Regions from separate parts of the Streptomyces sp. NPDC014882 genome, predicted to be linked through region 4. Evidence: riboswitches for the same ligand, from Rfam matches in the RefSeq annotation. Region 4 holds a riboswitch; each other region holds the start of a gene.
What was found. Region 4 has a riboswitch for cyclic di-AMP ahead of ACF09K_RS11135 (M23 family metallopeptidase). Riboswitches for the same ligand answer to the same signal wherever they lie in the genome.
Positions count from the first base shown of each region.

Region 1: another riboswitch for cyclic di-AMP. It lies ahead of ACF09K_RS25230 (peptidoglycan DD-metalloendopeptidase family protein); the one in region 4 lies ahead of ACF09K_RS11135 (M23 family metallopeptidase).
Region 2: another riboswitch for cyclic di-AMP. It lies ahead of ACF09K_RS24145 (M23 family metallopeptidase); the one in region 4 lies ahead of ACF09K_RS11135 (M23 family metallopeptidase).
Region 3: another riboswitch for cyclic di-AMP. It lies ahead of ACF09K_RS02010 (NlpC/P60 family protein); the one in region 4 lies ahead of ACF09K_RS11135 (M23 family metallopeptidase).

Region 1 covers NZ_JBIBWL010000012.1:106,578-114,009, reverse strand. The annotation lists gene ACF09K_RS25250 (MBL fold metallo-hydrolase) at 420-1,646, opposite strand; gene ACF09K_RS25245 (Glu/Leu/Phe/Val dehydrogenase dimerization domain-containing protein) at 1,809-2,987, shown strand; gene ACF09K_RS25240 (TetR/AcrR family transcriptional regulator) at 3,029-3,649, shown strand; gene ACF09K_RS25235 (SGNH/GDSL hydrolase family protein) at 3,881-4,666, opposite strand; gene ACF09K_RS25230 (peptidoglycan DD-metalloendopeptidase family protein) at 4,911-5,945, opposite strand; cyclic di-AMP (ydaO/yuaA leader) riboswitch at 5,950-6,107, opposite strand; gene ACF09K_RS25225 (tyrosine-protein phosphatase) at 6,610-7,407, shown strand.
Region 2 covers NZ_JBIBWL010000011.1:109,859-117,290, reverse strand. The annotation lists gene ACF09K_RS24160 (GNAT family N-acetyltransferase) at 1-345, opposite strand, end outside; gene ACF09K_RS24155 (HPr family phosphocarrier protein) at 525-806, shown strand; gene ACF09K_RS24150 (GntR family transcriptional regulator) at 1,141-1,833, opposite strand; gene ACF09K_RS24145 (M23 family metallopeptidase) at 2,021-2,776, opposite strand; cyclic di-AMP (ydaO/yuaA leader) riboswitch at 2,790-2,957, opposite strand; gene ACF09K_RS24140 (M16 family metallopeptidase) at 3,170-4,558, opposite strand; gene ACF09K_RS24135 (M16 family metallopeptidase) at 4,555-5,925, opposite strand; gene ACF09K_RS24130 (DNA topoisomerase (ATP-hydrolyzing) subunit A) at 6,290-7,432, shown strand, end outside.
Region 3 covers NZ_JBIBWL010000001.1:446,084-453,515, forward strand. The annotation lists gene ACF09K_RS01995 (NlpC/P60 family protein) at 1-635, opposite strand, end outside; gene ACF09K_RS02000 (hypothetical protein) at 1,130-1,483, shown strand; gene ACF09K_RS02005 (tellurite resistance/C4-dicarboxylate transporter family protein) at 1,461-2,435, opposite strand; gene ACF09K_RS02010 (NlpC/P60 family protein) at 2,603-3,778, opposite strand; cyclic di-AMP (ydaO/yuaA leader) riboswitch at 3,787-3,961, opposite strand; gene pcrA (DNA helicase PcrA) at 4,193-6,676, shown strand; gene ACF09K_RS02020 (M23 family metallopeptidase) at 6,741-7,432, opposite strand, start outside.
Region 4 covers NZ_JBIBWL010000003.1:700,516-707,947, reverse strand. The annotation lists gene trmB (tRNA (guanosine(46)-N7)-methyltransferase TrmB) at 1-800, shown strand, start outside; gene ACF09K_RS11145 (PrsW family intramembrane metalloprotease) at 851-2,296, shown strand; gene ACF09K_RS11140 (aldo/keto reductase) at 2,559-3,503, opposite strand; gene ACF09K_RS11135 (M23 family metallopeptidase) at 3,740-4,771, opposite strand; cyclic di-AMP (ydaO/yuaA leader) riboswitch at 4,781-4,938, opposite strand; tRNA gene ACF09K_RS11130 (tRNA-Met) at 5,245-5,318, opposite strand; gene ACF09K_RS11125 (dihydrofolate reductase family protein) at 5,499-6,638, opposite strand; gene ACF09K_RS11120 (MarR family winged helix-turn-helix transcriptional regulator) at 6,845-7,366, shown strand.

The sequences.
Region 1 (7,432 bases), on a different contig from region 4:
CACGGCGGTCTGCGCGTGCGGCCGGTGCGCGGAGGTGAGACATCGGTTTCCTCGTACTGTCCGTCGGACTGTCCGTCGGGCCCGGGACTCGCACGGGGTGCGCTCCTCGGGCCTGTGCCATCGCGGTGCCGGTCGGGAGAACCGAGGACTTCCCGCGACTTCCCGCCCGACGACCACTCACGGTAGTCGCCAAGCCGACATCCGCGAGGGGCAGTTGACAAAGTCCCCCGGCGAGCGTCCCGCTCTGGTATGAGGCTTCGTACGACAGACCGATAAACTCGCGAGACATCCGGACAGTTGACGTCGGACAATCGATCAGACCTGGTCAGAGGTGTTCGTGAACAGCCGACGGGGGCCGGGGAGCGGTTCGCTCCCCGGCCCCCGTCGGCAGGTGGTCCGGTCCGGCCCGGAGGCTCCGGTCAGCCTGCCGGGACGACCTCCGGGGCGCCCCCGTCCTCGGCCGCGCCCTCCGAAACGTCACTCACCGTATCGGCCGTGGCCTTCGCTTCCGGTCGTACTTCGGGCCATCCGCCCACCGGGGCGACCGCCACGCCGCGCCACCACGGCTCGGCGGGCACCGTCTCCGCGGCCGGCTCGAAGGGCTCACCGGGACGGGGCAGCGCGATCCGGGCACCGGCGGCCCCGGCGGCGGCCAGGGTCCCCTCCCCCGGGTCGGACCACGCGTGGGTGGCGAGGTTGAAGGTGGCCCAGTGGATCGGCAGGATCACCCCGCCCGGACCGCCCTGGAGGTCGAGATGGGCGCGCAGCCCCTCCTCGGGGGTCATGTGGATGTCCGGCCACAGGTCCGAGTACGCCCCTATCTGGATCATCGTGGCGTCGAACGGGCCGTGCTGGGCGCCGATGTCCTTGAAGCCCTCGAAGTAGCCGGTGTCCCCGCTGTGGAAGATCCGGTGCTCGTCGCCGGCGACGGACCAGGAGGCCCACAGGGTGTGCTGGCTGTTGCGCAGGCCCCGGCCGCAGAAGTGACGGGCCGGGGTGGCGGTGAGGGTGAGGCCGCCGACCCGGGTCGACTCGTGCCAGTCCAGCTCGCGCAGCCGGTCGGCGGACACGCCCCAGTGTTCGAGGTGGGCTCCGACGCCGAGCGGCACCGCGAACAGGGTGTCCGTGTCCGCCAGCGCCTTGACGGTGGGCAGGTCGAGGTGGTCGTAGTGGTCGTGCGAGATGACGACGACGTCGACCGGGCCGAGCGCGGCCAGCGGCAGGGGGGCCGGGTGCAGCCGCTTGGGGCCCGCGAAGGGGAAGGGGGAGCAGCGCTCGCCCCAGACGGGATCGAACAGCACCCGGTGCCCGTCGATCTCCGCGAGCACACCGGAGTGCCCCATCCAGGTCAGGCGCAGGCCCGTGGCGGGCGGCCGGGCCAGGTCGGCGAGGGTGGTGGGGTGCACCGGAATCGTGCCGGAGGGGGCGCGGCGGGGGCGGGTCTCCTTGTCGAAGAAGGCCTTGGCGAAGTCGAGCGCGGAGCCCGAGGGGCGGGTCCGCGCCGGACCGCCGGGGTTCTGGAAGACCCCGTTCGCGAAGTGGGGTGATCTGCGGATGCGCGCCATGCGCTCACCGCTCGGGTCCGCACCGAAGGCCTCGGGCTGCAGTGCGCGGAGCCCGGGGCTCAGGGAACGGAATCCGGCCACGGTACCTCCAGGTGGAGTCGCTGAGAATTCCCATTATGGTCGGCCGGTCCGACAAACCCCGCACGCCCGGTCGGAGGGGACGGCGGCAGCGCGTTGACACGACGCCCCGAGGCTCCTGATACTGACCCACTGTTCAGTAAAGGTCCTTGGCGAGGAGCCCGCATGACCGCCCCCCTGTTGTCCCTCACCTGGACCGACCACCTCACCGGCCGCCGGGGCCACCTGGTCGTCGACCGGCTGGTGCGCGGCGTCTGCAGCGGCGGCCTGCGGATGCGGGAGGGCTGCACCCTCGACGAGGTGACCGGCCTGGCCCGCGGGATGAGCCTCAAGGAGGCCCTGCACTACGACCCGGCGGCGCGCTACGTCCCGCTGGGCGGGGCGAAGGGCGGCATCGACTGCGATCCCCGGGACCCGGAGGCGTACGGGCTGCTGGTGCGCTACCTGCGGGCGGTGCGGCCGTACGTCGAGAGCTGCTGGACCACCGGCGAGGACCTGGGACTCAGCCAGGACGTCGTCGACCGGGCCGCCGCCGAGGCCGGGCTGGTGTCGTCGGTCCAGGCCGTCTATCCGCTGCTCGACGACGAGCGCGCGGCCCGCGAGCGGCTCGCGGACGCCTTCGCGGTGGAGGTGGACGGCATCGGCCTGGACGAACTGGTGGGCGGCTGCGGGGTCGCCGAGTCCGTGCTCACGGCCCTGGACCGGGCCGGGGTGCCGTACGCCGGCACCCGGGTGGCCCTCCAGGGGTTCGGCACCATGGGCGGGGCGACGGCGCGCTTCCTCGCGCGCGCGGGGCTGACGGTGGTGGCCGTCGCCGACGTCAAGGGCACGATCGCCGACCCGGCCGGCCTCGACGTGGAGGAACTGCTGGCCGCGCGGGACGCCCACGGAACCGTCGACCGCGGGGCGTTGCGCCCGGGCTTCGCCGAACTCCCGGGCGACGCCTGGCTGTCGGCCGAGGCGGAGGTGCTGGTGCCGGCCGCCGTGTCGTACGCGATCGGGCCGTTGGAGCAGGAACGGATCACCGCGCGCTGGATCGCCGAGGCGGCCAACATGCCGGTCCTGCCCGAGGCGGAGGAACTGCTGCACGCGCGCGGGGTGAGCGTGCTGCCGGACGTCGTCGTCAACTCCGGTACGAACGCCTGGTGGTGGTGGACGCTGTTCGGCGACATCGGCGCGGACGCCGCGGAGGCGTTCGCCCACACGCGGCGCTCGATGCGCGCGCTGGTGGAACGCGTCCTGGAGCGCGCGGAGTCCGGCGGGACGACCCCGCGCCAGGCCGCGCACGCCCTCGCCGAGCAGCGGCTGGCGGCCGTCGCGGAGCGCTTCGGCCACCACCGCTGACGGCGTCCGCGCAGGTCGCGGGCCCTGTGTAGGGTGACGGCGTGGCAAGGGTCCGGTTGAGTGTGGCCGAGCGGCGCGAGGAGTTGCTGCGGGCGGCCGTCGAACAGATCGAGGCGCGGGGCGTGGCGGCGGTCAGGATCGCCGACGTGGCCTCGGCGCTCGGCGTGAGCAACGCGCTGGTGCTCTACCACTTCTCCACCAAGGAGCGGCTCGTCGCCGAAGCGTTCGCCTACGCCGCCGAGGGCGACCTGGCCCACCTGCGCAGGCTGCTGGGCCGCCGGACGACCGCGCTGCGCCGGCTGCGGTCGGCGGTGCGCTGGTACGCCCCCACGGGGTCGGCCAAGGGCTGGCGGCTGTGGATCGAGGGCTGGGCGGTGTCGCTGCGCGAGCCCGCGCTGCGGGAGGTCGCCCGCGGCCTCGACCGGCGGTGGAAGGCCGCGCTCGCCGAGGTGATCGCGGAGGGGGTGGCCGCGGGCGAGTTCCGCTGCCCCGACCCGGCCGGGACGGCCCTGCGCCTGACGGCCCTCCTCGACGGCCTCGCCGTACAGCTCACGTCCTACGACGGTGCGGTGCCCCGGATCCGCGTGCGGGAGTGGGCGGAGGAGGCGCTGAGCCGCGAACTGGGCCTGGCGGCGGAGCCGTCGGGCGGCCGGGACCACTGAGACCGGGAGCACTGAGACCGGGCCGGGCGGGTCCGCGCACCGCCACCGGGCGCCGGGCGGCGGGGAGCGGGGAGCGGGGAGCGGGGAGCGGGGAGCGGGGATCGGGCGGCACCGGCCGCCCTGCCCGGCAGGGCCACCCTCGGCCTCCCACCCGCACCCGCACCCACGCTCGGTCCGCTCGGGGCGCGGCCGGCCGGCCGCCGCCGGGACCGGCCGGCCGCGCCGGTCGGCTCACGCCACCGCGGTGATCCGCATCTTGATGTCGTCGGGCGAGAGCGGGCCCTTGGCGGTCACGTGGTCGCCCGAGGACTCCCCGCGCAGCCGGCGCCCGATCCACGGCACCAGGTACTCGCGCGCCCACTGCACGTCGTCGCGCCGGATCTCCAGGGTGCCGCGCGGCGGGAGCGGCGGCCAGGGCTGCTCCGGGTCGGCGGGCACCTCCAGGCCGAGGACCTGGCCGGCGCGCAGCGCCACCCGCGTGTGCCCCTCCGCCCCGAGATGGAGCCGGTCGCCGTCCCAGGCCCGCCGGTCCTGGATGGACTTCAGCGACCACAGGTCGAGGACCGGGCAGCCGTACCGGTCGGCGACGGCGCGCACGTGCCCGTTGTAGGTGGCGATCTTGCCGCGCAGATGCTTGAGCACGGGGACGCCGCGGGTGTCGAACCCGGTCGTCACCATGACGGTGCCGGCCGCCCGGGTGAGGGCCGCGATCGCCCGCTCGAAGCGTTCGGCGACCTCGTCGGGGTCGGTGCCGGGCCGGAGGATGTCGTTGCCGCCCGCGCAGAAGGAGACCAGGTCGGGCGCGAGCTCGACCGCTCGCGGAAGCTGGTCCGCCACGATCTGGTCGAGCAGTTTGCCGCGCACCGCGAGGTTGACGTACCGGAAGTCGCCTTCGGGCCGCCGGTCCGCGAGGAGCACCGCGAACCGGTCGGCCCAGCCGACGAACCCCCCGTCGGGACCGCGGTCGCCTACGCCCTCGGTGAAGCTGTCCCCCACCGCCACGTACGACCCGATCACTGAGCTGTTGTCATTCTTCGAATCGTCTGCCACAGCCGTTCATGATTCACCTTCGAATGTGACCTACGCGACCGTAGGCAGGGGTTGACGGGCGGTGAGATAAGCCACTCCTAAAGACTTGGCCAATGCGGGAATAAGGCCGGAACGCCGAACGCCGGAACACCGGAGGCCGGAACGCCGAAGGCCGGTCCCGGGAATCGGGACCGGCCTTCGGCGGCGTGTCGGCGGGAGGCCGGGAGGTGCGTCAGCCGACGGAGACGCCGTGCGAGCGGAGGTAGGCGACCGGGTCGACGTCCGAGCCGTAGCCGGGGCCGGTGCGGATCTCGAAGTGCAGGTGCGGGCCGGTCACGTTGCCGGTGGCGCCGGAGAGGCCGACCTGCTGGCCGGCGGAGACGGACTGGCCGGCCGAGACGGAGAGCGAGGACAGGTGGGCGTACTGGGCGTAGAAGCCGTCGGCGAGCCTGACGACGACCTGGTTGCCGTACGCGCCGCCCCAGCCCGCGGAGACGACCGTGCCCGCGCCGACGGCCTTGAGCGAGGTGCCGGTAGGGACGACGAAGTCGACGCCGGTGTGGTACCCGCTGGACCACATGCTGCCGGACATCTTGTACGGGGTGCCGACGGTCGCGCCGGACACCGGGAGGGCGAAGCCGGTGGCGGCGGTGGCGTTCCCGGCGGCCCGCGTGGTGGACGCCTTCGAGGAGGACGCCTTCGACGAGTCCGACGAGTCCGAGGAGGAGGACTTCGAGGACGACGACCGCGACGACTCCGACGCCCCGGACGACTTCGCGGAGGAGCCCGAGGACTGCTTCGACGAGGAGGAGGAACCGGAAGAACCGGAGGAAGGAGACGGCGACTTGGTCGTGCCCGTCGGGGCCTTCTTGCCGATCGACAGCTTCAGACCCGGGTGGATCAGCGACGGGTCCTCCCCGACGGCCTCGCGGTTGTCCGCGTAGAGCCGGGTCCAGCCGCCGCTGACGTCCTGCTCGTCCGCGATCTTGGAGAGGTAGTCGCCGGACCGCACCGTGTAGGTGGTGGTGCCCGTGGCGGACCGCGCGGACGTCTGCGCCGCGGGGACGGCCTGGACGGCCTTCTCCGGGGCGGCGGAGAGCCCGGAGACCGCGGAGACCGCCTGCGTCGCCGACTGCGACGGCGCGGCGTGCGCACCGGTCGCCCCGATGAGCGGGAGGGCGAGCGCGGCGCCACCGGTGCCGGCGGCGGCGATGGAGCGGGTGAAGCGCTGGGGCTTCGGACGGCGGTGCTTACCCTTGGCGGGCATGGCGAATTCCTCTCCGGCGCCTGCGAGGTGAGCTGTCGGGTGCGGACTGGAGATGTCCGGCCGCGCCGGGGCGCGGCTTTACCCCTAGCCGTTCCGGAGACCGGAACAGGCGGTACTGCCTGTGGGTCCCCCGCTCCTGCCGTTCACGGGTGAGTGTGCGGGCTCCGGGCGGCGGCAGGATTGGGCGTCCGTCCGGATTGGTCTGGAACGTAAGCGACCACGACGCACAGGGACAAGCGAAGGTTGTACTCACCGGGGCTTCCTCTTGATCCCCCGGGGGAATTCCCGGTCACCCTGCGTCAATCGAAAGGCCGGTTTTCCGGTGAACAACCTTGAGAAACAGTCGTATTACGTGAGCATGACGGGCGACGCAGGGTCACGGATATGACGCTGCTCACGCACGGGAACCACAGAACGCCTTATTCCAGAGCGAGTTGGAACGAAGGCTTCAATTCGGGCAGAAACCCCAGATGTGGCGTGAACGGACAATCGGCCCCTTGAGGTAGCCCGGGGCCGGAACCCTGGCGCGCACAGGACCGGCGGGGGTCCCGGAGGCCCGGTCGGGGATCCGTTTGCCCCAGGCATCCGTGTCGTATGGTCAAGAGGTGTTCCGGTGGCCATGCCGAGTCGCGCCGACCGGGACCCATGACCGGGAGGAGCCCCCGTGACGCAGCAGATCCCGTCGACCGAGCCCGAGCTGGCCGGAGTGCGCAACTTCCGGGACGTGGGCGGCCTGCCGACCGTCGACGGCCGCCGGGTCCGCCACGGCGTGCTGTTCCGCAGCGGCCACCTCGCGCACGCCACCGACGAGGACGCCGCGTTCCTGGCCTCGCTGGGCCTGCACACGGTCTTCGACTTCCGCAACGCGGCGGACCAGCGGCTGGAGGGCCCGGACGTCGAGCTGCCGGGCGTACGCAACGTGAACCTGCCGCTCTCCGACCCGGCGGACGGGGCCGAGTTCTGGAAGATGGTCCGCGACGGCGACATCGACCAGCTGCGGGAGATCCTCGGCGAAGGCAAGGCGGCCGGCCGGATGATCGCCTCCTACCGCTCGATCATGACGGAGCGCACGGGCGAGCACTCGCGCGTGCTGCACTCGCTCGCCGAGAACAGCGTCCCGGCGCTCATGCACTGCGCGGCGGGCAAGGACCGGGCCGGCCTGTCCATCGCCGTGACGCTGCTCGCGGTGGGCGTGGAGCACGAGGCGATCCTGGCCGACTACCTGGAGTCCAACGCCAAGCACCGCCGCTACAAGGTGCGCCGCAGCGGCACCTCCGCCGAGGCGTACTCCCCCGAGGTCATGGAGCTGCTGAGCCCCCTCTTCGACGCCCGCGCCGAGTACCTCGCGGCCGCGTTCCACACCATCGAGGACACCTGGGGCGGCGTCGAGGCCTACCTGGAGCAGGGCCTCGGGCTGGCTCCGGAGACCCGTGAACGGCTCCGGGAGCACCTGCTCGACTGAGCGGGCGCTCCCGGCGTCCGGCCTC
Region 2 (7,432 bases), on a different contig from region 4:
CGCGACCTCGGCCTCGTCGGCCGGCGCCGGGGCGGCCGCCCCGTCGGCACCGATGCGGTCGTAGCGTACGGTGGCGATGAACTCGCCGCCGACCGTGGCCGCGAGTCCCACCCGGTCCACGAAGTCGTGGTGCGTGAAGCGGTGGACGTCCTTGGCGGACAGTCGCGGGTAGGGCGCGAAGAAGCGGTAGTACTTCGACTCGTCCGACACCTGCTCGTAGAAGCTGACCAGGCGCTCGGCGTCATCGACGGTGATGGGGCGGATGCGTGCGGTGCCGCCGTCGCGCAGCACCACGTCGGCTTCCCAGTGGGCGGGGTACTCGTGGCGGTCCGACGCGCTCTGCATGGGCCCCAGACTACGGCTCGCGTACGGCAACGGCGCGAGGCAGTCTGTGGGGGACGGATGTCGGATCGAGGCCGCGATCCGACGCCCACGCCGGGAGGGGGCCGCACGGCCCCCTCCTCCGCACGCTTCACGTGTGGAACACTGGTCTAGACAACCTGAACACCGAAGGGCAGCATCACATGGCTGAGCGCCGCGTCAACGTCGGCTGGGCCGAGGGCCTTCACGCCCGTCCCGCTTCCATCTTCGTCCGGGCCGCCACGGCCGCAGGCATCCCGGTGACGATCGCCAAGGCCGACGGCAACCCCGTCAACGCGGCCTCCATGCTGGCCGTCCTCGGTCTGGGCGCCCAGGGCGGCGAGGAGATCGTCCTCGCCTCGGAGGCCGAGGGCGCGGACGTCGCCCTCGACCGCCTGGCGAAGCTGGTCGCCGAGGGGCTCGAGGAGCTTCCCGAGACCGTCTGAGCCGGCCGCCACGCGCACACGCGCGGGCGGACCGGAGCCGCGTCGCCCCGTCCGGGCGGCGCGGCTCCGCCGTTTCCGGGGCACGGCGGGCCGGGCGGAAACCGTTGGAGGCGCGCCGCGGATGTTCCGCAGGGCCCGCGAAGGCCTCACGAAGAACGGGCGAAAAGGCGGACGGAAAAACGTGCGACGGGTGCGCGCAGGACGCACGAAAGCTGTGCGACGGGCGCGCGAAAGGCGCACGAAGAGAGCACCACCGTAAACACGGAGGCGCGGCGAAAAAGAGCGGAGGAAATACCTCTCCGCCGAATTACCTTCTTTGTATACGGCTCTCGTGTTAATTCCGGAGGCCGGACATGTTGACGACGTGTTGCGAAGTCCTCACACGGTCCTGGCGGTCGCCGCCCGGGAAGCGCGGCCGGTGCGCGGGGAGCGCGCGCTCGACGTGCAGCGCCGTCACCGCCCGCGCGCGTTCCCCGTCGCCGCGCGCCACCGCGTCCACGATCGCGCCGTGTTCCGCCCAGGACTCCGCCGGGGCGGCCGACGCGTCCACCGTGTACATCCAGGAGATCTTGTGGCGCAGCTGGGTGAGCGTCGAGGTGAGGGCGTGACTGCCGGAGGCCTGGGCGAGGGTCTCGTGGAACCAGCCCCCCAGGGAGCGCAGATCGTCGCTGCCGCCGCGCCTGGCACGCTCCTGGCCCAGCCGGACGAGGCCGCGCAGCACCTTGAGGTGGGCCTCGGTGCGCCGCTGGGCGGCCCGGGCGGCGCCGAGCGGCTCGAGGAGCACGCGCATCTCCAGCAGGTCGGCGGCCTCCTGCTCGGTCGGTTCGGCGACGCACGCGCCCGCGTGCCGCCGCGTCACGACGAAGCCCTCCGCCTCCAGCGTGCGCAGCGCCTCCCGGACGGGGACGCGCGAGACGCCGTAGCGACGCGCGAGGAGTTCCTCGGTGAGGCGGCCGCCGCGCTCGTAGACACCCGCGACGATGTCGTCCCGGATGGCCGTGCACACCGAGTGCGCCGGAATACGCATGACCGACCTCCGCCTTAATCCCCGTGAAACGTCGACGATTGACGTGTGTTCCGTGACTCTATTGCAACCGGCGGGAATTTCCGATGGCGGGCCGGAATCCAGGGATATTTTTTGGACAGAGCGGTCCCGGAAACGACGAAAGCCCCGGCCGTGGGGCCGGGGCCGTACGATCTGTCGCCGTACGTTGTCAGATGTTCACGCCGTGCTTGCGGAGGTAGGCGACCGGATCGATGTCCGAGCCGTACTCCACGCCGGTGCGGGCCTCGAAGTGCAGGTGCGGGCCGGTGACGTTGCCGGTGGCGCCGGACAGGGCGATGCGCTGCCCCGGGGTCACCCTCTGGCCCACGGAGACGCCGATGGACGACAGGTGGCCGTACTGGGTGTACGTGCCGTCGTTCATCCGGATCACGACCTGGTTGCCGTAGGCGCCGCCCCAGCCGGCCTCGACGACGGTGCCGAGGCCCACCGCGTGCACGGGGGTGCCGGTGGCGGCGTGGAAGTCGATGCCGGTGTGGCTGCCGGAGGACCACAGCGAACCGCCGGACCGGTAGCCGGTGGAGACGTAGGAGCCGCTGATCGGTGAGACGAAGGTGTTCAGGCGTTCGCGCTCGGCCGCGCGGGCGGCACGGACCCGGGCCTCGCGTTCCGCCTCGACCTTCGCCGCGGCCCGGGCGGCGGCCTCCTCGCGCGCGGCCTCCGCCACGGCGGCCTGCTTCTGCGCGGCGGCCTGGTCGTCGATCCGCTGGGCGACCGTGTCACCGATGGCGACGACCGGGACGAGGCCGGTCTGCTCGACGGCCTTCTCCGCGGCGAGGGCGGGGCCGGAGGCGACGGTGCCGATGACGCCGGTGGTGGTGAGCGCCGCGATGCCCGCCGCGCGGGCGGTGGTGCGCTTCATCCTGCTGGGACGACGGTGCTTCCCGGTGGCGCAAGTGGACGCCATGAAGTAGAGCGGTCCTTTCCTTCCCTCTCGCCTACCGGGTTAGCTGACGGGTTCGGAGCAGGAAGGTCTCCTACGGACCCCCTCGCGGTGCGCGCGGGCGTCCGATTCACCCCAGGGACTGTCTGGTTGGGTCCCCGGCTCCCCTGGCTCGCGCCACGCGGGGACTCGGCGATGACTGTCCGGTGCCGCGGATGCGGCGCACTGCCTGACGAACAGCCCGGTTGAAGGTAGACGCGGCGGCGGCCGATCCCCAAACAGAACGCGGCTTTTGTAGCGCATGCCACAGGGCAGACGGGCCGCCTCTCCCTCAATTCGGACATCGAGGAGCCCTGGTGGCGGATCCGTCCACCAGGGCTCCTGCGCGCGTGGCCTCGCGGTCACCGGTCCGCGTCGCTACTCCGCGGGGACGACCTTCACCTCACCGATGCCCAGGGCTTCGACGGGTGCCTTGATCGCGGCCGCGTCGCCGACCAGGACCGTCACCAGACGGTCCACCGGGAAGGCGCTCACGACCGCCGCCGTGGCCTCCACGGTGCCGGTCGCGGCGAGCTGCCGGTACAGCGTGGCCTGGTAGTCGTCCGGCAGGTGCTGCTCGACCTGGTCGGCGAGCGTGCCCGCCACGGCGGCGGCCGTCTCGTACTTCAGGGGTGCCACCCCGACGAGGTTCTGCACGGCGACGTCCCGCTCGGCGTCGGTCAGACCGCCCTCGGCGAGGGTGCGCAGCACCTTCCACAGGTCCTCCAGCGCGGGACCGGTGTTGGGGGTGTCGACCGATCCGCTGATGGCGAGCATCGCGGCGCCCGAACCGTCCGGCGCGGACCTGAGGACCTGCCCGAAGGAGCGCACGCCGTAGGTGTAGCCCTTCTCCTCGCGCAGGACGCGGTCCAGCCGGGAGGTGAGGGTGCCGCCCAGGCAGTACGTGCCGAGCACCTGCGCGGGCCACACGCGCGCGTGCCGGTCGGCGCCGATGCGGCCGATCAGCAGCTGCGTCTGGACGGCGCCGGGACGGTCCACGATGACGACCCGCCCGGCGTCGTCGGCGGTCACGGGCGGCACCGGTCGCGGCTGGGCCGCGGAGCCCGTCCAGGCGCCCAGGGTGTCGCCCAGGAGCGCGCCGAGGTCGATCCCGGTGAGATCGCCGACGACCACGGCGGTGGCCGTGGCGGGGCGGACGTGCTTCTCGTAGAAGGCGCGTACGGCGGCGGAGTCGATCTTCTCGACGGTCTCCGCGGTGCCCTGGCGCGGACGCGACATGCGCGCGGTCGCCGGGAACAGCTCCTTGGAGAGCTCCTTGGCGGCACGCCGGGAGGGGTTGGCCAGCTCGTGCGGGATCTCGTCCAGACGGTTGCGAACGAGGCGCTCGACCTCGCTGTCGGCGAACGCGGGCGCCCGCAGGGCATCGGCCACGAGGCCGAGGGCCTTGGCCAGCCGGGAGGCCGGGACCTCCAGGCTGAGGCGGACGCCGGGGTGGTCGGCGTGCGCGTCGAGGGTGGCGCCGCAGCGCTCCAGCTCGGCGGCGAACTCCTCGGCGGAGTGCTTGTCGGTGCCCTCGGAGAAGGCCCGCGCCATGATCGTGGCGACGCCGTCGAGACCGGCCGGTTCGGCGTCCAGGGGGGCGTCGAGGATGACCTCGACGGCGACGACCTGCTGTCCGGGACGGTGGCAGTGCAGGACGGTCAGGCCGTTGTCGAGCGTCCCGCGCTCGGGGGCGGGGAACGCCCAGGGCCTGGCCTCGCCCGCCTGGGGCTGGGGGTGGAAGTCCATCGCGGCGAGCTCGGTCACTGGGCCGCCTCCTCGTTCTCGTCCTCGTCGGCGGTGTTCTCGGCGGGCTCGGCGGGCTCAGTGGGCTCGGTGGGCTCGTAGACCAGTACGGCGCGGTTGTCCGGGCGCAGGCGGGCCCGGGCGATGTCCCGGACCTCCTCCGCGGTGATGTCCAGCACCCGCTGGACGGCGGTCAGGGCGAGCTGCGGGTCACCGAACAGCACCGCGTACCGGCACAGTTCGTCGGCGCGGCCGGCGACCGTGCCGAGACGGTCCAGCCACTCGCGCTCCAGCTGGGCCTGGGCGCGCTCCATCTCCTCGTCGGTGGGGCCCTCCTCGGCGAACCGGGCGAGCTCCTCGTCGATGGCCGTCTCGATGACGGGCACCTCGACATCGCCGGACGTCTTGACGTCCAGCCAGCCCAGGGAGGGCGCCCCGGCCAGGCGCAGGAGACCGAAGCCGGCGGCCACGGCCGTACGGTCGCGGCGGACCAGGCGGTTGTAGAGGCGGGAGGATTCGCCGCCGCCGAGCACGGTGAGCGCCAGGTCGGCCGCGTCGCACGCGCGCGTGCCGTCCTGGGGCAGACGGTAGGCGGCCATCAGGGCGCGGGCCGGGACCTCCTCCTCGACGACCTCGCGCACCTGCTCGCCGAGGACGTCGGGCAGGGAGCCGTCACGCGGCTGGGGCTTGCCGTCGTGGGCGGGGATGGAGCCGAAGTACTTCTCGACCCAGGCGAGCGTCCGCTCCGGGTCGATGTCGCCGACGACCGACAGCACGGCGTTGTTGGGCGCGTAGTACGTGCGGAAGAACGCACGCGCGTCCTCCAGGGTCGCCGCGTCCAGGTCGGCCATCGAGCCGATCGGCGTGTGGTGGTAGGGGTGGCCCTCGGGGTAGGCGAGGGCGGTCAGCTTCTCGAACGCCGTGCCGTAGGGGACGTTGTCGTAGCGCTGGCGGCGTTCGTTCTTGACGACGTCGCGCTGGTTCTCCATGGACTCGTCGTCCAGCGCGGCCAGCAGCGAGCCCATGCGGTCCGCCTCCAGCCAGAGGGCGAGCTCCAGCTGGTGCGTGGGCATGGTCTCGAAGTAGTTCGTGCGCTCGAAGCTGGTCGTGCCGTTGAGCGAGCCGCCCGCGCCCTGGACCAGCTCGAAGTGGCCGTTGCCCTTGACCTGGGCGGACCCCTGGAACATCAGGTGCTCGAAGAGGTGGGCGAGGCCGGTGCGTCCCTCGACCTCGTGGCGCGATCCCACGTCGTACCAGAGGCACACCGCCGCGACGGGGGTCAGGTGGTCCTCGGAGAGCACCACGCGCAGGCCGTTGGCCAGGCGGTGCTCGGTCGCTGTCAGGCCCCCGGAGCCTGCCTGGGCTGTGGCCGTGTGACCCATGGGCATGTACGTCCTTCCGATCGCGGGCGCGGTCGTCGAAACCGCGTTTTTCCTGCCGGTCCTGCCGGTTTTTCCTGCTGGTCCTGCCACTGTATGCAAGCGTGCGGAGCGGCGGTGGAGTTCCCGGGCGGCGTACGCCGAGAGCGAGATCGCGTAGCCTGCGGACAGCCGTGGACGAGGTGCCTCTCCGGCCGGTCCGGTCGCCGACGCCCGGGCCCCGGGACGCACTGTCGGTGCCACGGTCCACAATGGTCCGCGGAGATCCCGTCACACGCCTCAGCAAGAGCAAGAGTGAGCCGAAGGACGCGCGTCGACACCGACGTGAGCGCCCCGCAGGCGAGCGACCAGGAAACAGGAGGAGCCGGCAGCGATGGCCCGCCGCAGCACGAAGACCCCGCCGCCCGACGACTCGTACGAGGAGCGGATCCTCGACATCGACGTCGTCGACGAGATGCAGGGCTCCTTCCTCGAGTACGCGTACTCGGTCATCTACTCCCGCGCCCTGCCGGACGCCCGCGACGGCCTCAAGCCCGTCCACCGCCGGATCGTCTACCAGATGAACGAGATGGGCCTGCGCCCCGACCGCGGCTACGTGAAGTGCGCGCGCGTCGTCGGCGAGGTCATGGGCAAGCTGCACCCGCACGGCGACACGTCGATCTACGACGCCCTGGTGCGCATGGCCCAGCCGTTCTCCATGCGCGTGCCCCTGGTCGACGGCCACGGCAACTTCGGCTCGCTGGGCAACGACGACCCGCCGGCCGCCATGCGGTACACCGAGTGCCGTCAGACCGCGGCGACGAGCCTGATGACCGAGTCCATCGACGAGGACACGGTCGACTTCAACCCGAACTACGACGGTCAGGAGCGGGAGCCGGCGGCGCTGCCCGCCGCGTTCCCGAACCTCCTGGTCAACGGCGCCTCCGGCATCGCGGTCGGCATGGCCACCAACATGCCGCCGCACAACCTGGGCGAGGTGATCTCGGCCGCCCGTCACCTGATCCGGTTCCCGAACGCGGACCTGGACACGCTGATGAAGCACGTCCCGGGCCCGGACCTGCCCACCGGCGGGCGGATCGTCGGCCTCTCGGGGATCCGCGACGCCTACGAGAAGGGCCGCGGCACCTTCAAGATCCGCGCCACGGTGTCGGTGGAGACCGTGACGGCCCGCCGCAAGGGCCTCGTCGTCACCGAACTGCCCTTCGCCGTCGGCCCCGAGAAGGTCATCGCCAAGATCAAGGACCTGGTCGGCTCGAAGAAGATCCAGGGCATCGCCGACGTCAAGGACCTCACCGACCGCGCGCACGGGCTGCGCCTGGTCATCGAGATCAAGAACGGCTTCGTGCCGGAGGCGGTCCTGGAGCAGCTGTACAAGCTGACGCCCATGGAGGAGTCCTTCGGCATCAACAACGTGGCGCTGGTGGACGGCCAGCCGCTCACGCTCGGTCTGAAGGAGCTGCTCGAGGTCTATCTCGACCACCGCTTCGAGGTCGTCCGGCGGCGCAGCGAGTTCCGC
Region 3 (7,432 bases), on a different contig from region 4:
GTGTCCGCGGTGAGCCGCGCCCGTTCCTCGGCCGTGAGCCGGTTCAGCAGGCGCCGCGCGGCGCCCAGCTTGTCGGTGATCGTCTTCTTGTGCCGCTTCAGCTCCGCCTGACGCGCCTTGAGCGAGGTCAGCTGGACGCGGGCGGCGCCGCGCAGCTGCTCGATCTCCCGCAGCTGCCTGCCGACCCGGGTGACGGCGGCGGACTGGCGGTCGCCCGCCCGTTCGGCGAGGGCGGCGTCGTCGAGGTACCGGTCCGGGTCGTCGGAGAGCGCGAGCTGCACCGCCTGGTCGAGGCCGCCGCCGCGGTACTGTGCCGCGGCCATCGTCCCGAGCGCCTCGCGGGCCGTGTTGAGCCGGGCCTCCTTGCGCGCGGCCTCGTCGCGCAGCGTCTCCAGCCGCCGTTCGGCGGTGGTCGCCTTCTCCCGGGCGCCGTTGTACTTCTCGGTGGCGGCCTCGGCCTCCTGGTACAGCTTGTCCACCTCGGCCTTCACCTGGGCCGGGGTGGGATTCGGCTCGGCGTGCCCGACCCCGTCGAAGGCGGTCGCGCCGGCCACCCCGGCGAGGGCGAGGGTCGCCGCCGCGCGGGCCGTGTGGCCGCCGGCCGAACGCTGACGGGGCTTGCGGTGCGCTGCCACGTAAGACTGCACGTCCTTTCGTCGACCGCCTCGTCGGTACGGCCGCCGGCGGCCGGGGCCGTGCGGGGACGGCCACGGCCGCCGGGGGAGCGGACGCACGGCCGCGCGGTGCGGCTGACGTGCCCGGCGACGCCCGCACGGGGGAGCGGAGCGCCGCCGGACTCTCGGCGGTGGTGTCCGACTGCCGCCCCCGGTCCGGGCGGCGGTGGGAAGTCGGTCACCTGGGGGAGGACGCTAGGCCCGTTCGTGCCGGTCCGGTGACGCGATGTACGGAAGTGACGGGAGTGGACTGCCGGGTGACCGGAAGTGGCCGTACCGCCGGTCCCAAGTCGTCGTCTTCACGCGGCGGGCCGACCGATGCGGTGGATCCGGGGCACCCCGGAGCGGCACGCTGCTATACGGTGCCGCGCGGCGCACGGGGGTACGCAGGGGGGGGGCGGTGGGAGCGGGCCGGTGTCGGGAGGCGTCCGGCCCGGTGGCTAGCATCCGGCCTCATGGAGCTACTCATCCACCTCTTCGTCGGCCTGCACATCGTCGGCATCGCCGCGCTGCTCGGCGGCTTCCTCACGCAGATGAAGGCGATGGGGCAGGGCACGGCCCGCTTCGTCCCCGCGATGCTGCACGGCGCCGCGACGATGCTGGTCACCGGCGTGATCCTGGTCGGCCTCCACCAGGCGGAAGGCCACGAGGTCGACAACGTCAAGATCGGCGTGAAGCTGGCCCTGCTGATCGTGATCCTCGGCCTCGTCTACGTGAAGCGGGACGACGAGCGGGTGGAGAAGCTCCTGTTCGGCCTGGTCGGACTGCTGACCACGGCCAACGTCTTCATCGCGGTGCTCTGGACCTGAGCGACGCCCGCCCGTCCGCGACCGCGCCCGCGGCGACGGCCGACCACGCCGCCACCGCGACCCACAGCAGCACCTCCCCGGGGCCCTTCAGCCACGGCACGTCGACGGCGGCGGCGACCGACAGCGTCGCCACCGCCGTCATCCCCATCGGGAACACCGTCGCCCAGCGGCGCACGTCGTAGCGCGTCCGCGGCCACAGCACCTCCGCGACGAGCAGCACGGTGTACCCGGCCAGGTCGAGCACCAGCAGCGCGACGGTCACCGTGCGCAGGGCGTCGCGGTCGTCCGCGTTCCACAGGTACGGGCCGCCGTCCCCGGCCGCCAGGAGCGTCGCCCCGGCCAGCGCCGAGATGGCGAGCGCCCCGCCCGCCACCCAGTGGTCCCCGGGTCCCTCCCGCACCTGCCGCGGGTCGAAGTGGACCAGCGCCAGGCCGTAGAGGACGAGGCCGAGCCAGAACAGCGCCAGTGCCGCGTGCGCCGGCCAGGCCACCGACCCGGCCCGCGCCAGACTCGCCGCGAGCACCGCGAGCCCCTGGGTCGCCACACAGCACAGGAACACCGAGCCGGGCATGCGCCGGCCCCAGTGCCGTACGACGTTCGCCAGGAGCACCGGCCACAGCACCGCGGCCAGGACCAGCAGCGTCCAGGCGAGCACCGGGCGGCCGGCCGCGGTGAGCCGGGTGCCGAGGACGGTGGTGGCCGCCACGGCCGTGAGCGACCCCGGCGTGACCGCCTCGGCCCGCCACCGGTCGCGCTCCCGCACCAGCCGCAGGACGAAGTCCGCCGCCAGCGCCAGCCAGGCCGCGCAGGTCAGCGCCAGGGCGATGCGGGACAGGACGTCGTGCCCCGTCTGCCGCAGGCCGACCGACAGGATGCCGGTCGCCATCACGGCGGCCCCGGCCGCCGGCGGACGCCGCGCCCACCAGGCGCGGAGGGAAGAGGTGCGGGGCATGCCGCCGATGCTAGGCAGCGTGCGGCGGCTTCGCCGGGGGCACGCGCGCGGGGGCGGCGAAATACGCGCGGGTGCGGGACACCCGGGGTGCGCGGGGTGCGCGGGGACGCGCGCGGTGCCGTGACCTCGTACCCGACCTCGTGTCCGGCCCCGCGCGCGGTGCTTCGTCAGGCGGGCCGGACCACGCTGTGGATCGACGACTCCCCGTCGTAGTAGATCGACTCCTCGCGCACGTACGCGCCGGGCTTCGGGGCGTGGATCATCATGCCGTTGCCGGCGTAGATGCCGACATGGGTGACGTCGGAGTAGAAGAAGACCAGGTCACCGGGTTGCGCGGCGGAGAGGGAGACGGTCGTGCCGGCATCGACCTGGTCGTAGGTGACGCGCGGCAGGGAGACGTCGGCGGCCTTCCAGGCGGCCTGGGTGAGACCGGAGCAGTCGTAGGAGTCCGGACCGGTCGCACCCCACACGTACGGCTTGCCGATCTGCGCGCGGGCGAACGCCAGCGCCTTCTCGGCCTTGGTGGCGTACGAGGAACCCGTGGACGGGGAGGGCGACGGGGAGGGCGTCGACGTGCCGGTGCCCGCCGTATCCGACGCGCCGGCGCTCTCCTGCCGCGCGGCCGCCGCCTGCGCCGCCTGCTGTTCGGCCAGCTCGGCGGCCTTGCGGGCGGCCTCCTGCCGCTTCCGCTCCTCGATCTTCGCCAGCCGGGCCTTCTCCTCGGCCGTCAGCTGCGACAGCAGCGCGCGGGCGGAGCCGAGCTTCTTCTGGACGGCGGCCTTGGCGGTCCTCAGGTCGTCCTGCGAGTCGGTCAGCGTCCGGAGGCTCTCGGAGGCCTCCCGGCGCTTCTTCATCGTCTCCGCCTGGTCGGCGAAGTAGTCGTCGACCGCGCCCTTCTGGCGGTCGGTCACCCGCCCCATCAGCTGCGTCTGGTCGAAGTAGTCCTGCGGGGAGTCCGCGAGCAGGAGGGTCGCCGTGTCGGGGGCGGAGGCGCCGGTGCGGTACTGGGCGGCGGCGTAGGACCCCAGCTCCTCGCGCGCGTCGTTGAGCTTCTGCGCGCGCTGTGCGACGTCGTCGAGGAGGGCGTCGACCTTCTTGCGCTGCTTGCCGGTCTTCTCCTTGGCCGCGTTGTACTTCTCGGTGGCCGACTCCGCCTGGCGGTAGAGGTCGTCGACCTTCTTCTCCACCTCCTCCAGGCTCGGCCTGTCGTCGGCGGAGGGGGCGGCGGTGGCCGTCTGCGAGAGCAGTGCCACCGAGGTGAGGGCGGCGGTGGCGAGAGCGGGCGTACGGATGCCTGCCGTGCGCGTGCTCGTGGAGCGCGGCTTGCGGTGCTGCGACGCCAAGGGAGGCGACTCCTTCCATGCTCCGCCTACCGGGTTAGCTGTCGGGTTCGGGCGAGGATGCTTCGGAAGGGTTGCCCTACGGCCCGTCCTCCCCGGAGGGGAGTGAGCCGATTCACCCCAAGGTCTCGGTGGGTCCCCGGCTCCGGCTGCCGCGGGGCACGCCGGACTCGGCGGAGGCCGCGCGGCCCGGCGAGGTTCGCCGGAAGGGGTCGAGCGGCCTGCCCGGCACGGTAGCCAACCGGTGTGCCCCCTGTGAAGGTTGGTGGGTGATATGCCCGATACATTTTCGTGACCTCCGGAGGGTTTGCCGTCCGCGGTCACCGACGGTGCAAGGGGGGCGCCGGAAGGTGAGGGGCCGGGATGTTTCCCGGACGGCTCCGGGTTGTCGGTGGGGCGGCCTAGACTCGGAGAGCGATGAGCAGCCTCTTTGACGACAGCTTCCTGGCGGACCTCCAGGCCCCCCGCGGCCACGACGAGGAACCCCCGCCGCCGCCCGAGGACGATCACTCTCCGGAACCGGTTCCGGACGATCTGTTCGGCGGGAAGTTCGACGTGCCGCCGGACCGGGACACCCACTACCGCGACGGCGCCCCGCGCCCCCCGGTCGACGCGGCGGCGCTCCTGGAAGGGCTCAACGAGAACCAGCGCGCGGCCGTGGTCCACTCCGGCACCCCGCTGCTCATCGTCGCCGGTGCCGGCTCGGGCAAGACGCGTGTCCTGACCCACCGCATCGCCCACCTCCTCGGCGAGCGGCACGTCCACCCCGGCCAGATCCTCGCGATCACCTTCACCAACAAGGCCGCGGGCGAGATGAAGGAGCGCGTCGAGCAGCTCGTCGGCCCGCGGGCGAACGCGATGTGGGTGATGACCTTCCACAGCGCGTGCGTGCGCATCCTGCGCCGCGAGAGCAAGCGGCTCGGCTTCACCTCGTCGTTCTCGATCTACGACGCCGCCGACTCCAAGCGCCTGATGGCCCTGGTCTGCCGCGACCTCGACCTCGACCCCAAGCGCTTCCCGCCCAAGTCCTTCAGCGCCAAGATCAGCAACCTCAAGAACGAGCTGATCGACGAGGAGGACTTCGCCGTCCAGGCGGCCGACGGCTTCGAGAAGACCCTCGCGCAGGCCTACGCCATGTACCAGTCGCGGCTGCGCGAGGCGAACGCCCTCGACTTCGACGACCTGATCATGACGACGGTCAATCTCCTGCGCGCCTTCCCCGACGTCGCCGAGCACTACCGGCGCCGTTTCCGGCACGTCCTCGTCGACGAGTACCAGGACACCAACCACGCCCAGTACGCCCTGGTCAGGGAGCTCGTCGGCTCCGTCGGACAGCCGGTGGACGCGCCTTCGGGCGAGGACGGCCTGCCCCCCGCCGAGCTGTGCGTCGTCGGTGACGCCGACCAGTCGATCTACGCCTTCCGCGGGGCGACCATCCGCAACATCCTCCAGTTCGAGGAGGACTACCCGGACGCCACCACGATCCTGCTGGAGCAGAACTACCGCTCCACCCAGACGATCCTCACCGCCGCCAACGCCGTCATCGAGCGCAACGAGTCCCGCCGTCCCAAGAACCTGTGGACCAACGCGGGTGAGGGCGCGCGCATTACCGGCTACGTCGCCGACACCGAGCACGACGAGGCGCAGTTCGTCGCCGACGAGATAGACCGCCTCACGGACGCGGGCAAGGCCAAGGCCGGCGACGTCGCCGTCTTCTACCGGACCAACGCCCAGTCCCGCGTCTTCGAAGAGGTCTTCATCCGCGTCGGCCTGCCCTACAAGGTCGTCGGCGGCGTCCGCTTCTACGAGCGCAAGGAGGTCCGGGACGTCCTGGCCTACCTGCGCGTCCTCGCCAACCCCGAGGACTCGGTCCCGCTGCGCCGCATCCTCAACGTGCCCAAGCGCGGCATCGGCGAACGCGCCGAGGCGATGATCGACGCCCTCTCCCAGCGCGAGAGGATCAGCTTCCCGCAGGCCCTCAAGCGCGTCGACGAGGCCTACGGCATGGCCGCGCGCTCCACGAACGCCGTCAAGCGGTTCAACACGCTGATGGAGGAGCTGCGCACGGTCGTCGAGTCGGGAGCGGGACCGGCGACCGTCCTGGAGGCCGTGCTCGAACGCACCGGCTACCTGGCCGAGTTGCAGGCCTCCACCGATCCGCAGGACGAGACCCGCATCGAGAACCTCCAGGAACTCGCGGCCGTGGCCCTGGAGTTCGAGCAGGAGTCCGGCGAGGGCGAGGCGACCGGCTCGCTCTCCGACTTCCTGGAGCGGGTCGCGCTGGTCGCGGACTCCGACCAGATCCCGGACGAGAGCGAGGACGGCTCCGGCGTCATCACGCTCATGACCCTCCACACCGCCAAGGGCCTGGAGTTCCCGGTCGTCTTCCTCACCGGCATGGAGGACGGCGTGTTCCCGCACATGCGCGCCCTCGGCCAGACCAAGGAGCTGGAGGAGGAGCGCCGCCTGGCCTACGTCGGCATCACCCGCGCGCGGGAGCGGCTCTACCTGACGCGCTCGGCGCTGCGCAGCGCCTGGGGGCAGCCGTCGTACAACCCGCCCTCACGGTTCCTGGAGGAGATCCCGGCCGTGCACGTGGACTGGAAGCGGACGGGGGCGACCTCGCCCGTGTCCTCCGGCCCGGTGTCCGGGGTGGCGGCCTCGCTGTCGTCGCGCTCGCGTTCCTCGGCGGCCGGCGCGTCCGGCTTCGCCACGCGGCGCACCGCGGAGAAGCCGGTGATCGCCCTGGCGGTCGGCGACCGCGTCACCCACGACCAGTTCGGTCTCGGCACCGTCGTCGGCGTGAAGGGCACCGGCGCCAACGCGGAGGCGACGGTCGACTTCGGCGAGCCCAAGCCGAAGCGGCTGCTGCTGCGCTACGCGCCGGTGGAGAAGCTGTAGCGCGCACGGCGCGAGCCCCCGGCGTCGGACCGACGGCGGGGGCTCATCGCGGGATCGAGGGGTGTTACGTCGGGTCGAGCCCGTGGCTGCGCAGCCACGGCAGCGGGTCGATCGCGGAGCCTCCGCCCGGCCGGACCTCGAAGTGCAGGTGCGGTCCGGTGGAGTTGCCGGAGTTCCCGGAGTACGCGATCGGGTCGCCGGCCTTCACCGTCGTCCCGGAGGCGACGCGGTAGCTGGAGAGGTGGCAGTACCAGGTCTCCGTGCCGTCCTTCGCCGTCACGATCATCATGTTGCCGTAGGCGCTGTTCCACTGGGTGCGGACGGTGCCGTCGGTCGCCGCCATCACGGTGGTGCCGTAGGACACCGGGAAGTCGATGCCGCTGTGCAGCGACATCCAGTTGACGCCGGACTGGCCGTAGTAGGCGCTCAGGCCGTGGTTGCCGACCGGCAGCGCGTACTTGGGGCGCAGCCGCTCCTTGCGGGCCGCCTCCGCCGCCGCCTTCTTCTTCTCGGCCTCCTGCTGGGCCTTGAGGTCGATGCGTTCCTGCGTGCGGCTGGCCCGGTCGGCGAAGGCGTCGGCCTCGGCGGTGAGCGTCTGGAGCTGGGTGTCCAGCATGTTGTTCGCGGTGGACGGCTTCACCGCCTGCGCCTCGGAGGCGGACGCCGTGGTGTCCTGGTCGTCGCCACCGGTCAGGGTGCCCACCGAGGCCGCCGCGATACCGGCGACGCCCATGACGCACGCCGAGGGCACGGCCA
Region 4 (7,432 bases):
CCGCCCCCGGTGACCACCACCCCGGCGAGCCCGCCCGCCGCACCCGTGCCAAGGGGGAGCCGCGCTTCCCCGACGGTCCGCAGGCCGATCCCGCCGGCTCGCACTTCGAGCGGCGGATCAGGAGCTTCCAGCCGCGGCGCAGCCGGGTCACCGCGGGCCAGGCCGACGCGCTCCAGCGGTTGTGGGCGAAGTGGGGCCTGGACATCGACGGGCACGACGTCGACCTCCCCGAGCTGTTCGGCGACGACAACCCGGTCGTGCTGGAGATCGGCTTCGGCATGGGCGAGGCGACGGCCCAGATGGCCGCCGCCGACCCCGGGACGAACATCCTCGCCGTGGACGTCCACACCCCCGGCCAGGGCAATCTCCTCAACCTCGCGGACCGCGGCGGCCTGACGAACATCCGGGTGGGCAACGGCGACGCGATCATCCTGCTCCGCGAGATGCTCCCCCCGGACTCCCTCGCCGGGCTGCGCGTCTACTTCCCCGACCCCTGGCCCAAGAAGCGCCACCACAAGCGGCGCCTGATCCAGCCGGAGTTCCTCGACCTCGCCGCGACCCGGCTGAGACCGGGCGCGCTCGTGCACTGCGCGACCGACTGGGAGCCGTACGCGGAGCAGATGCTCGAGGTGCTCACCGCGCACCCCGGCTTCGCCAACACCCGCGCCGACGGCGGTTTCGCGCCGCGCCCCGGCTTCCGGCCGCTGACCCGTTTCGAGGGCCAGGGGCTGGACAAGGGCCACGTGGTGAACGACCTGCTCTTCCGCCGCGTACAGCACAAGGGTCGCCGGGATCACTGACCAGCGGAAATCCCTCCACCACCGTCCGCTCCCTCGTTAGGGTCGATGCCGTGGCCACCAGTTCCCCGCTTCCCCCGCTCCCCCCGCACCCGCCGCACCCCGGCGGCCCGGCCGAGGGCGGTGTGCTGCGGCATGCGCACTGGTGGCAGCACAGGTGGGTCCGCTACGGCGCGCTGATCACGCTGCTCGCCCTGTCGGGACTGGTGATCGTCGCCCTCGTCCGCGAGCAGACGGGCACGGAGGGGTTCCTGGTCGGGCTGGGCCTGGCGATCCTTCCCGTGCCCCTGCTCGTGGCCGCGTTCCGCTGGCTCGACCGGGTGGAACCCGGCCCCTGGCGGAATCTGGTCTTCTCCTTCTCCTGGGGCGCGTGCGCGGCGGCGCTGATCGCGCTCGTCGCGAACAGCTTCGCGGTGCGCTGGATAGCGACGACGACGGCCGACCCGGCCCACGCCGACACCCTGGGCGCGACCGTGATCGCGCCGGTCGTCGAGGAGACCGCCAAGGCGGCGGCCGTCCTCCTCGTGTTCCTGTTCCGCAGGCGGGACTTCACCGGGATCGTCGACGGGGTCGTGATAGCCGGGATCACCGCCACCGGCTTCGCGTTCACCGAGAACATCCTCTACCTCGGCAACGCCTTCGGCACCGACCAGCTGACCGGGGACGGCGGCATCGCCTCCGTCACCGTCGCCACGTTCTTCGTGCGCGTGGTCATGTCGCCGTTCGCGCACCCCCTGTTCACGGTGCTGACCGGTCTCGGTTTCGGCATCGCCGCGCTGTCCGGGGAGCGCCGGCGCGTGCGGCGCGTGGTGCTGCCGCTGTGCGGGCTGCTGCTCGCGATGCTCATGCACGCCCTGTGGAACGGCTCCGCGACCTTCGGCGGCTGGGGATTCCTCGCCGTGTACGGGGCGTTCATGGTGCCCGCGTTCGGAGTGCTGACCTGGCTGGTGGTGTGGACGCGCCAGCGCGAGCTGGGCACCGTGCGCGACGAACTGCCCGCGTACACGGCCGCCGGCTGGCTCGGCCCGGCCGAGCCGTACGCCCTCGGCTCGATGCGGGCCCGCCGGCTGGCCCGGCAGTACGCCCGGCGGCACCTGGGCAGGCCGGCGGCGCGCGAGGTGGCGCAGTACGAGGCCTACGCCACGTCGCTCGCGTTCCTGCGGCACCGCGGACGGCAGGGCCGGGGCGGCGCCGACTTCGTCGCACGGGAGCGGGAGTTGCTCAACGAGCTGTGGCGGCGCCGGGAGGTGGCCCGGCCGGCGCTGGAGCACGCGTCCCGGCTGGCGGCCCCGGCGCCGCTGCCGGTCTACGGGATGTACGGGGGGTACGGCGTGCACGGAGGGTACGGCGTGCACGGGGGGTACGGGTTCCCGCCGGGGGCGGCGCACCCGCCGGCCGGGTACCACGGGTATCCCGGGTACGCCTCCCCTCCGCACACCGTGCCCCACCCGCAGACCGCGCCCGCCCCGCACACCGCGCCGTACCCGTACCGGTCCTGAACGGCGGGCGGGGGAGTACGCCTCTCGAGCGGACGCCCCGCGTCCCGTGTCCAGGGCGGGCCGCGGAAGTCCCTCCCCCCTGGAGGGCGCCCCCGGCCCGGCGACGCCTGGCACGCACTCTCCCGGAAGAAGCACCTCCGGCCGCGTTGTCGGGGTCGCCCCGGTACCACCGGTGTCGGGGCGGCCCTCCGTCGTGCGATCGCGCGCGCCGGACGCCGCCGGGACGCCCTTCGGGCAGACGACGCCACTTTCGAAACACGCCCTAGGCGGACGCCTCCGTGAGGCGGGTGATCTCCGCCTCCGTCAGCTTCAGGTCGGCCACCGCCAGCAGCGCCGGGAGCTGGTCCACCGTGCGGGCGGACGCGATCGGGGCGGCTACGGTCGGCCGGGCGGCGAGCCAGGCCAGGGCCACCGTGGCGACCTCGGCGTCACGGGCGCGGGCGACCTCGTCCAGGGCGGTGAGCACCTTCTGCCCCCGCTCGGTCCCCAGGTGCCGGGCGGCGCCCTGGGCGCGGGCGCTGTCCACCGTCGTACCGGGGCGGTACTTGCCGGTGAGGAAGCCGGACGCCAGCGCGTAGTACGGCACGGCGGCGAGGCCGGACGCGGCGACCAGGTCCTGGAGTCCGCCCTCGTAGGTGTCGCGGGAGACCAGGTTGTAGTGCGGCTGGAGCGCCACGTAGCGGGCGAGGCCCTCGCGGTCGGAGAACTCCAGTGAGGCCCGCAGGCGTGCGGGGGAGATGTTGGAGGCGGCGATGTGCCGCACCTTGCCCGCCTTGACCAGTTCGTCGAGCGCGCCGACGATCTCCTCGACGGGCACCTCGGGCTTGTCGAAGTGGGTGTAGTAGAGGTCGATGCGGTCGGTGCCCAGGCGTCGCAGCGAGGCGTCGGCGGCGGCCTTGATGTTGGCGCCGGTCAGCCCCTGATGGTCGGGGTGCTGGCTCACCTTGGTGGCGATCACGACGTCGTCGCGGTTGCCGCGGGACGTGAGCCACTTGCCGATGAGGGTCTCGGACTCGCCGCCGCGGTTGCCCTCGACCCACGCCGAGTAGGAGTCGGCGGTGTCGACGAAGTTGCCGCCGGCGGCCGTGTAGGCGTCGAGGACGGCGAAGGAGGCCGTCTCGTCCGCGGTCCAGCCGAAGACGTTGCCGCCGAGGGCGAGCGGGAAGACCTCGAGGTCGGAGGAGCCGAGCTTGCGCAGAGAAGTCATGCCCGGTGACAACGCCCTGGCCGAAGGCGCGCATTCCGCGCCTTCGGCCAGGGTTCACGAACATCCGGGAAACGTCCGGGTGCAGACCTCACCGGCCCCCGTGACGCTTCCCGGAAGACCTCGGGAGCCCTGACGGTCCCCCGAGGAGGTTCTCGGGGAACCGGCGGGAAACCGGGAGGGCTCTCAGGGGCACCCGGCAGGAGTCCGGGTCGCCGGGGAGCACGTCCGGCGTGGCCTCAGGGGTTGAGCCCCTTGTCCCGGAGCCAGGCGGCCGGGTCGATGCCGGAGGTGCTGCCGCCGGGGTGGACCTCCATGTGGAGGTGGGCCCCGGTGACGTTGCCCGTGGCACCGACGCGGCCGATGACGTCGCCGGTGGCGACCTTCTGGCCGACGCTGACGCCGATGGAGGACTGGTGGGCGTACCAGATCTCGGTGCCGTCCTCGAGGGTGAGCACGGTCCTGTACCCGTAGGACCCGTCGTAGCCGGCGGAGGTGATGGTGCCGCTGTGCACGGCCTTGAGGAGCGTGCCGGTGGGGGCGGCGAAGTCGAGGCCGGTGTGGTACCCGGAGGACCAGTAGGCGCCGGCCTGACCGAAGGTCGAGGTGATCGTGTACGAGGAGGTCGGCAGCGTGTACTGCTTGGCCAGTTCGGCGAGGCGCTCGGCCTCCGCCTTCTTGGCGGCTTCCTCCGCGGCCTTCTTCTTGGCGGCCTCGGCCTTGGCCGCGGCCTCCTTCTCGGCCTTGGCGGCGGCCTCGGTGGCGGCCTTGGCCGCGGCGGCCTCGGCGGCTTCCTGCGCCTTGGTCTCGACCTGGGTCTGCTGCGACTCGGCCTGCGCCATGATCCGGTTGCGCAGCGCCTCTCCGGCGTCGGCACCGCTGCCGGCGCTGTCGGCGGCGACGGTCTCGGCGCCGAAGGTGCTGAGCGCGGGCGCCGTCTCCACCTCGGGGGTGGTGTCGTCGTCCGAGATGAGGGAACCCACGGAGGGGAGGTCCGGCATGGAGATGGAGACCGGCGACTTGCCGGTGTTGGCGCTGGCCATGCCCGCGCCGCCGACGGCGGCTATGACGCCGACGCCGAGAACGGTGGAGCTGCGGGCGAGTCCGCCGCGCTGCTTGGCGACGCGGTGCTTGCCGCGTACCGGACGAACGGAGTCCGCGGTGGGGTTCCATTCCTCCCAGGGGCCCTCGTCGGCACGGTAGGTGCCGTAGCCGAAGGTCTGCTGGCCGGGCACGGCGGGGGCTTCTGGGGCAGGCCGGTTGGACGCCACGCGGGCGCGCTCCTTTCCTTCCGTCGCCTACCGGGTTAGCTGACGGGTTCGGAGCGGGAAGGTCTCCTACGCGCGTATACCGGCCGTGACTGTACGGCGGCTTCCGCGCGATTCACCCCAAGTTGGTGGTTCCCCGGTTCCCTTGCGGGATTCGGCGCGTGCGCACGGAGCCGTCTCTTGTGACGGCTGGGACGACCGCGCTGCGTTATCGAACGTTAATAGACGCAGGGGCGGGATTCCAAGCCGTTCGGCTTGATCAACAACATTGACGGCCTGGACTTTCAGCCCAGGACCGGTGAAAAACGGGCGAGTTGACCGTCCGCCTGAAACGTTCAGGAGTCATCTGGGTTTTGATGGTGACTCAAACGTTATGCGCAGGGCTCCGGAGCGTTCACGATGCGTGACGGGAAAGGTCGCCCCGACGCACCGAGGGCCGGAATTCCTTGATCGGAATTCCGGCCCTCGGCCTTGAGTAGCGGGGACAGGATTTGAACCTGCGACCTCTGGGTTATGAGCCCAGCGAGCTACCGAGCTGCTCCACCCCGCGTCGGTGTGACACCAGTCTACGCCATGCGGGGGACGCCCAGAACCACGGCCGGATCCGGGGGGCCGGACGGGGCCGGACGGGGGACGAGCCGGAGGCAGGCCGGCGGACGGACGGAGGGCCGGTCGGAGATCCGGGCGGGGCCCCGCGGCCAGGTGGGCCGGCGGTCAGGTGGTGCCGCGGTCAGGTGGTCCCGCGGAGCAGATGGCCGTTGGGTGCCTTCGCCCGCTCCTCGTACTCGGGAAGGACGACGACGTCCGCGCCCTCGGCGGCCAGCAGACCGCTCCCGTCGGCGTCGGTGACGAAGGTGTCCGGCTCCCGCCAGGCCGTCACGACCCGGCGCACACCGGCGTCGAGGATCAGGCGGGCGCACGGGGCCGGCCGGGAGGAGCGCCGGGCGCAGGGTTCCAGGCTGCTGTAGACGGTCGCGCCGGCCAGCCGGGGGTCGGCGGGGTCGATCTTGGCGAGGGCCGCCTCCTCGGCGTGGACGACCGGATCGCCCGCCTCGCGGGAGTGACCGCGGGCCAGTTCCGTGCCGTCGGCGGCCACCACGACCGCGCCGACGCTGAACGCGGTCCGCGACGGCGGGCAGGCGGCGGCCAGTTCGCAGGCGAGGGCCAGCCAGTGCCGGTCGGCTGCGGCGGGCAGCGGCCCGGCGCCGGGTGCGGTGGGCTCGTACGTCATGAGGACCACGTCCTCGATGCGCCGGGTCCCCGTCAGCCGCAGGCGCCCGCCCTGGTAGCCGCCGGGGCCGAACAGCCGGGGCGCGTCCGGGTCGCCCACGAACAGGGGGGCCAGGACGAGCTGGAGTTCGTCGGCGAGGCCCTCCCGGAGGAGCTGGGTGTGGACCGTGCCGCCTCCCTCGACCATGAGGCGCCGCACGCCCCGCACGTCGTGGAGGTGTTCCAGGAGCCGCCGCCAGTCGAGGCCGGGGCCCAGCGCGACGACGTCCGCCGCGAGGCCGAGGGCACGGGCGCGGTCCGCACCGGCGTCGGTCGTGAGGAGGACCTTCTCCCCGCCGGTGTGCCAGAACGGTGCCGCCGGGTCCAGCTCGCCGGTCCCGCTGACCGTGACCTTCAGGGGGTACTCCGGCTTCCCCGCGGCCACCCGGGCGGCGCGGCGGGCGGGCGAGTTGACCAGCAGGCGCGGGTTGTCGGCGCGGATCGTGCCGGCCCCGACCAGGATGGCGTCGACGGAGGCCCGCACCTCGTCGACCCGGTCGAAGTCGGCCGGGCCGGACAGCAGCAGCCGGTCGGGGCCGGTGTCGTCGAGGTAGCCGTCGAGCGAGACGGCGGCGGACAGCAGGACGTACGGGTACGGCATCGGCGCGGGTCTCTCCGGGATCGGGGACGGGGGCGGAATCGGAGCTGGGGGAGTCGGAGCGGGGGGCGGAGTCGGAGCGGGGGACGGAGCAGAGGTGGGAAACGGGACCGGAGCGGTGTCGGGCCGGGGCCGGTGAGCGGCGGGGACGAGGGCTCGGCGGCACGGCAACTCTTGGTTCAAGTTTGAAACAAAACTACACTGGCCGCATGACGACCCGCTGGCTCACCCCCGAGGAGCAGCGCGCCTGGCGCGCGTACATCGCCGGATACCTCCTCCTGGAGGACGCGATCGACCGGCAGCTCCAGCAGGAGGCCGGCATGCCCCACGCCTACTACTCCATCCTCGCCCATCTCTCCGAGGCGCCGGAGCGGCGGCTGCGCATGACCGACCTGGCGGAGCACCTGAAGGCCACCCGCAGCAGGCTGACGTACGCCGTGACGCGGCTCGAGAAGGACGGGCTGGTGCGGCGCGAGGACTGCCCCTCCGACCGGCGGGGAAGCGTCGCGGTCCTGACGGACGAGGGCATGGCCGTCCTGGAGGGGGCGGCGCCCGGCCACGTCGAGACCGTGCGCGGCCTGCTCTTCGACCGGCTCACGTCCGAGCAGGTGGGGCAGCTGGAGGAGATCTTCACCCGGATCGCGCGGGGCCTTCAGGGAGACGGCGGCGAGGCCGCCCCCGAGGACCCGCCGTGGCGCCGGCGCTCCTCACCCTGCTCCGGGACCCCGTGAGCCGGCGGCTCCGCCCGTGAGCCACCGCACCGCTCCATTGCTTCAAATTTCAAGCATGGGGTAGGG